Regions from separate parts of the Arthrobacter sp. W4I7 genome, predicted to be linked through region 2. Evidence: riboswitches for the same ligand, from Rfam matches in the RefSeq annotation. Region 2 holds a riboswitch; the other holds the start of a gene.

Region 1 (3,393 bases), 1.9 Mb from region 2:
GGTGCCGACGTGACGGCCCTGACGGCGGAACTCGGGGCGATGGAGCGCGTCCGGACTCGAGGCATCGTGCCCTTGCCCGGCGCCGCGAGCCTGCTCGCAGCCCTGCCGCCGGACGCCGTCGCCCTGGTCACGTCCGCTGACCGCATCCTGGCCGACATCCGCATGAACGCCGCCGGCCTGCCGATGCCTGCCATCGCAGTGACAGCTGAACTGGTGACGCGCGGCAAGCCGGATCCCGAGGGATACCTGAAGGCGGCGGCCAACCTTGGCGTGGATCCTGCGGACGCAGTGGTGTTCGAAGACGCTCCGGCGGGAATCGCTGCAGGGGTGGCCGCTGGCATCCGGACGGTGGCCGTGGGGCCGAACACCGGCCCGCTGCCCGCCGGCGTACTGCACATCCAGGACTACAGCGCAGTCGTCGTCGAAACCGGCAAGGACGACGACAGCAGGACGGTTATTTCTTTCCGGCTTTGAGGTCCGCCACTACCTTGGCAATGCGGCGCGACCGGGTTTCGGGCGTCTTGGCATCGCCCAGCGGCTCAACGTACCGGCGCTGGGCGCTGAAGCTCAGCGTCGCGTAGAACTTTTGGGCTGCCGGTTCGGCGGCCATCGCTGTCGCGAGGTCCTCGGGAACTTCCACAATCCGGGGTTGGGTGTCCAGTTCCACGTCCACGTCCACGGTGTCGCCAGCGGCTGCCCCGACGAAGTCCCGGTTGGCTGCGCTCAGCGAGATGAGGTTCTGCCCGCCCATCACCGCAATGCTGCTGCGATAGCTCTTGCCGTTGATGGTCACCACCACAGGCGGCCGCTTGCCCGCATCCAAGGCTGCAAGAACCTCTTCGGGAACTTCGATGCCGGTCTTGTTTCCGCTGCCCTGGATAGTGGTGGTGAACCTCATGGATGACAGTATGCCGGGCAGCCCGCCGCTCCAAAAGGTTTTGTGTGCTTAGTACCAGTTGTTGGACAGGTGGAAGTTCAGGGCGCCACAAGGTGACTGGTAGCGCTCCTGGATGTAATTCAGGCCCCAGTTGATCTGCGTGCGGTAGTTGGTGAGATAGTCCGGGCCGGCGCTCGCCATCTTTTCAGCAGGCAGGGACTGGACGATGCCGTAGGCGCCGCTGCTTGAGTTGGTGGCCGTGGTGGTCCAGTCGGACTCCTTGGTCCACAGGGTCTGCAGGCACTGCATCTGGTCCGGAGCCCAGCCGTAGCTGGCAAGCTGGCCAGCGGCGTAAGCCTGGGCGCCGGCGGGGTCGTTGACCGCGACGACGAGTGCCGGCTCAGGAGCGGCGGCAGGCGCCGGGGCGGGCTCGGGAGCCGGGGCCGGTGCTGCTTCGGGGACGGGGACTGGTGCCGGTTCAGGCGCTGCCGCCGGTGCCGGCTCTGCCGCCTGCGGGGCCACTGCAATCTCCTCGGCCGCCGGGGCAGGCGCCGGGTTGGCCCGGATTTCGCTCTTCTCAATGCTGAGGTTGGACTGCGCTTCAGCGGCCTTGGTTTCAGTGGCGGCAACCCGGATGCTGGATTCGGTAGCCTGTCCGGCCGCTCCCACTCCTACGAGGAGTGCAGCGGATGCGGCAAGTACAGCCGCGCGCTTGCCGATGAAGGGGAGTTTGCCGGCTTCGCGTCCGGCGTGGGGTGCAGGCCCGGATTTCGGGCGCGGTTTAACCAGGAATTTGGACATGATGAATCGCCTCTCACACCTGCGGAGTTAGCTGTCGGGTTCGGATGAGGGCATCCGGCCACACGGAAAGAATCACGTGTTGGCTTAACCCCAAGGGCAATAGTGCCCGGGACGGTGGGTCCCCCGCCTCTGCCTTGGTTCAAGAGAAATCCGGGAAGTGGCAGAGCTTGGCGTCATCCGGATATACGGCCCGAACGGGAACCGTACCTAAACGACGGTACAGGAATTCGGAGCACAAGTCACATTTTGGTAACAGAGATCACGACGGCGGCGCGTCGCCTTGCTACGAGACCTGCGGAAGTGGGAGCTGCAGGGCGAACTGTGTGCGTCCCGGCTGTGACGTCACCGTTACCCTTCCGCCGTGCGCCTCAACAATGGATTCCACGATGGAGAGGCCCAGACCGCTGGTACCTTCGGCAACGGAGGCTCCAGCCTGGTCTCCCGCTCCCTTTCGTGCCGCGTCTGCGCGGGCGAAGCGTGAGAAGACATGGTCCACGAACTCGGCAGGGATGCCGCCGCCGTCGTCCGTTACGGTTACTACCGCCGCCCCTTCAGGTGACTTTCCAACCCCTGTGACCACTGTGGTCCCCGGGGGAGTGTGCTTGCGTGCGTTCGAGAGCAGGTTCATCAGGACCTGGCGCAGCTGGGAGGCGTCGCCGTTGACCACGACGGGCTCGTCCGGAAGCTCCAGCCGCCAGTTATGGCCCGGCGCCATCACCTTTTCGTCGCTGACTCCCTCAATCACCAGTTGCGTAAGGTCCACCTCGGTGAGCTTGAGCGGCTGGCCCTCATCGAGCCGGGCCAGCAGCAGCAGGTCTTCCACCAGGGCGGTCATCCGCTCAGACTGGCTCTGCACGCGGGCCAACGATTTTTCGCCGTCGGGAGTGAAATTCTCCGTCATCCGCATCAGCTCCGTGTAGCCCCGGATGGCGGTCAGGGGAGTGCGCAGCTCGTGCGAGGCGTCGGCCACAAACTGTCGCACCTTGGTTTCGCTCCTCTGCCGCGCCTGCAGCGCGTTGGCCACGTTGTCCAGCATGAGGTTGAGCGCGTGGCCTACGCTGCCCACTTCCGTTCCCGGATTTGAGTTCGACGGCGGCACCCGCACCGCAAGTGCCACTTCACCGGCGTCCAACGGCAGCTGTGAAACGCGGGTTGCCACCTCTGACAGCTGCTCCAGGGGCTTCATGGTGCGGCGAATCAGCACCGTTCCCACCAGCCCGATGAGCAGCAGGCCGCCCAAGGAGACGAACACAAAAGTCCACACCAGGGACGTAAGCGTGCTCTCCTTGGTGGCGAGGGGGAGTCCGGTCACCAGCACATCCCCGTAATTCGTTTTCACGGCTATCAACCGGTAATCACCGTTGGAGAGGGTGCGGTCCACCGGCTGCGCGTCCGTGGCAAGGTCCAGCAGCGCCTGCTTGTCCTCGGCGGACAGCGGCGAGCGGGTGGTGTCCGAGGCGAGGAAGCCGGCGCTGTTGACCTGCCCGTTGAGCACGCGGGCGTTCAGGGTTCCCACGCTCTGGCCACGGGCGTCCAGCGGGTCCCTTCCATTGAAGCCGCCCATGGGCGGGCGGCCCGGATCGTTCGACCTGTCCGCGGCCTGGCTGAGCTGTTCGTCGAGCTGCCGGGTGAGGAAGGCGTCCATTGAGGCATAGCTGACCACGCCCACTGCACCGCAGATGGCGATCAGCAGAGTCATGGCAAGGAGGATGAGG
Region 2 (3,393 bases):
GAGGCACTGGGCGCGTTCCGCCGCCAATACAGTGATGCCTGGTTCGCGGGCATGAAAACCAAACTGGGTTTGAAGGAGAGCGCCGCCGGCAGTCCGGAGGCAGAAGAAGCCTCGCAGGTGGTGGACGGCGTGATCGCCATTCTCAAGGACGGGCCGGTGGACTACACCTCGTTCTTCCGGAACCTCGGCCAGGCAGCGCGGGGAAACCAGCGGCCGGCCCGAGGCATGGTCCTGGACCTCGCCGCTTTCGATGCCTGGGCCGAACGGTGGCTGGCCCTGCAACCCGACGCCGGCGTGATGGACCGGGTAAACCCCGCCTACATTCCGCGCAACCACCTCGTGGAGGAGGCACTCGCCGCAGCAACAGAGGGCGACCTCGACCCTTTTAACCGGCTCGTGGACGTTGTCCGCATGCCGTACCAGGAGCGCCCGGGGCTTGAGCGCTATGCCGGGGGAGCACCCGAGGACTTCGGCAGCTACCAGACCTTCTGCGGCACCTGAGCTGAGTTGAAAACGAAACAGGGGCGGCAGGCGGGGAGAAACCCGCCTGCCGCCCCTGTCCGGGTGGTGTGGCTACGCTACGCGGACGAAGGAAGCGCCCGGGAGCCAGCTGATGGAGTGGACCTCAGTCTTGAAACCGTCCACGCCACCGCTCACAACCTGGCCGTTGCCGGCGTACACGCCGACGTGGCCGGCGGTGATCACCAGGTCACCGGCAGCGGGGGCACCCACAACGGAGCCGTACTGGAAGAACTGGCCTGGAGCCAGGTCGCCAACACTCTTACCCACGGAACGCAGGGCCTTCTCCACCATTGCGGTGCAGTCCTGCTGGATGCCGACCTGGCCGTAGGCCGAGGCCAGAATGGCAGCGCCGGCGCCCGAACCTGTTGCAGCCGGAGCTGAAGCGTAGGACACATTCACTCCGGTGTTGGCCGGAGCCGCGGCCACGGCTGCCTTGACGGGAGCAGGAGCAGCGGCGGGAGCCGGAGCGGCGGCCGGAGCAGCTGCAACGTACCCGGCGCCCGGGATCTGGATCTGGTCGCCGGGGTAGATGATCGCGGAGATCGCCAGGCCGTTGGCGGACAGAACGTCATTGAGGCTGACGCCGTAGGCAGCCGAGATGCCGCCCAAGGTGTCGCCCGAAACCACGGTGTGTACGTTGGCGGCAGCTGCCGCGGGGGCAGCCACGGCAGCGGCGGGCGCCGTGTAAGCCTGGGTGTTAGTGGTCTCGGTGGTGTCCGGTCCGGTTACGCCTGCGTGGGCCGGGGCGCCTACACCGAAGGCAATGCCGGAAGCTGCTGCTACGGCGAGCGCCGGACGGCCAAGTGACTTGGCTGAGACAGCCAAGCCCTGGAGCGCGATTGAGCGGGCCGGAGTCGCGCGGTGACGGGCGGTGATGGAATTTTTTGACACGGTTGATCGCCTCTCCCATGCCTGCGGGGTGAGCTGTCGGGTTCGGGTTGGAGATACCCGGCCGGGAGCGGCTCCGAACGGAACGGAGGGCGCTATCGACTTGACCCCAAGGCCTCTCAGGAGGCCGCGGAAATGTGGTTCCCCCGTCCCTGCCAGCTGGAAACTGATTGAATCCCGGTTCAGTGGCAGGGCTCGGCATACTGACGGGAATGTCCCGTCTGGGAGGGACACCTGAAGACCATAGCCCGCCAGGCGATCGATTGTCACATTTGGATAACATACGAGGTGCTTCTCTCGTATTTAGCAAACGACTTGATTCTCCCTACACTCCCCGTTGACCTCAGAAGATACAAACGCCGTGCGCCGCCAGGTGTTCTTTGTCACAAAGTAATAAAGCCATGCCGAAACCGGCGTCTGAATCTTGCCCACAGGGGCACCGGGTAGGAGGATGACCCCACCTGGAGGAGGCCCTGTGACTCAGCTCGGCAAGTATGAGCAGTATCTGATTGAAGAATTTTTTGACGACTACCGCGCCGGGGCCTTGAGCCACCGGACGTTCACCCGGCGGGTGGCCTTCATTACGGGCAGTATGGGTGCTGCCGCGGCCGCGATGCTGCTGGTTGGCTGCACGCCCAGTGAGGTGCCGCGCAGCACTGACCCGATCCCTGCGCCCGAGCCCCCGGTGTCGACTGCCTCCGGGACGGCCGGTTCCGGTGCCGTGCCGGGGGCGAAAAGCCCGCTTTCCGTACCCGAAGGTGCTGCTGGAATGACGACGGCGACTGTCCGGTTTCCGTCCGGTGGAACCTCTGTCAGCGCCTACTTGGCCCGCCCCAAGTCAAACGGGCCCCGTGCTGCAGTGCTGATCTGCCACGAGAACCGTGGACTGACACCCCACATCCAGGACGTGGCGCGGCGCTTCGCGAAGGAGGGCTACGTGGCCCTCGCCCTTGACCTGCTGAGCCGGGAAGGCGGAACTGCCGGCATGGACCGCGATGCTGTTCCCGGTGCCCTCACCTCGGCCGGTGCCCAGCGGCACATTGCCGACTTTGGCGCGGCACTGGAGTACCTCCGGGGCCAGGACTTCGTGGACGGTGAACGAATTGCCATGACCGGTTACTGTTTCGGTGGCGGCATCACCTGGCAGGCAGCCACCGAGCTGGACGGCCTGAAAGCCACCGCGGCTTTTTATGGGCCGGCCCCTGACCTGGGCAAAGTCCCGGGGATCAAGCCTGCGGTCTTCGGTGTGTATGCAGAGCTGGATCAGCGCATCACGGGTGCCATGCCGGCGCTCAAGGATGCTCTTGCTGCCACCGGCGTTGTCCATCAGCTCACTGTCTACCCTGGTGTGGGCCACGCGTTCCACAATGACACCGGTGACCAGTACAACGAGGTCCAGGCCACAGCCGCCTGGAAAGACACACTCGCCTGGTTCAGCCGGCACGTCTGAAGTGCGCCGTCCTGCCCGCCAAGAGGAACCGCAGGTCTCCGCTGCATAACGATGTCAGGAGGCTGGCCTTCAACCAGAGGTTGAAGCCGGTAAGCTTCCGGACTATGCCCCGGTTCGTTAGAAAAGCCCGGTCGCCCCTGCCGGCGGCCCTTCTGGTCGTGGCCCTCGCCGCGGCACTCGGGCTGGCACCGGCGGGCGCGGCGGACAGCGACCCGCCCGGCGATTACCCCTCCTGGGAAGACGTGCAGGAAGCAAAGCAGACCGAGGCCGGCAAGGCGGCTGAAATCAGCAGGATCAGCAGTTACCTCGATGACCTGCAGGCCAAATCCGAGTCCCTGGGTAACGCAGCCGTCCAGTCGGCGGCCGACTATGCCGTAACAGACTCTGCGCTGCAGGCTGCCAGCGCAAAGGTGGAGGCCCTCACCGCCCAGGTCTCACAGGCAAACACCGCCCTGTCCCGGCACCGGAAGGAGCTCGGGGCGCTCGCAGCCCAGTCCTACAAAACGGGCGGCACCACCATGGGATTCTTCGTT

The links. A riboswitch is a leader RNA that binds a small molecule or an ion and turns the genes downstream of it on or off. The one in region 2 is predicted to bind cyclic di-AMP.
Region 1: it holds a riboswitch for cyclic di-AMP, as region 2 does, so the genes downstream of both, QF047_RS16960 (hypothetical protein) here and QF047_RS08430 (LysM peptidoglycan-binding domain-containing protein) in region 2, are expected to answer to the same signal.

The regions. Positions count from the first base shown of each region.
Region 1 covers NZ_JAUSXU010000001.1:3,767,131-3,770,523, reverse strand. Annotated here, with positions in the region: gene QF047_RS16970 (HAD-IA family hydrolase) at 1-474, shown strand, start outside; gene QF047_RS16965 (YdeI/OmpD-associated family protein) at 455-898, opposite strand; gene QF047_RS16960 (hypothetical protein) at 947-1,678, opposite strand; cyclic di-AMP (ydaO/yuaA leader) riboswitch at 1,684-1,834, opposite strand; gene QF047_RS16955 (HAMP domain-containing sensor histidine kinase) at 1,962-3,393, opposite strand, start outside.
Region 2 covers NZ_JAUSXU010000001.1:1,829,284-1,832,676, forward strand. Annotated here, with positions in the region: gene QF047_RS08425 (YdiU family protein) at 1-501, shown strand, start outside; gene QF047_RS08430 (LysM peptidoglycan-binding domain-containing protein) at 574-1,413, opposite strand; cyclic di-AMP (ydaO/yuaA leader) riboswitch at 1,417-1,621, opposite strand; gene QF047_RS08435 (dienelactone hydrolase family protein) at 1,886-2,860, shown strand; gene QF047_RS08440 (lytic transglycosylase domain-containing protein) at 2,965-3,393, shown strand, end outside.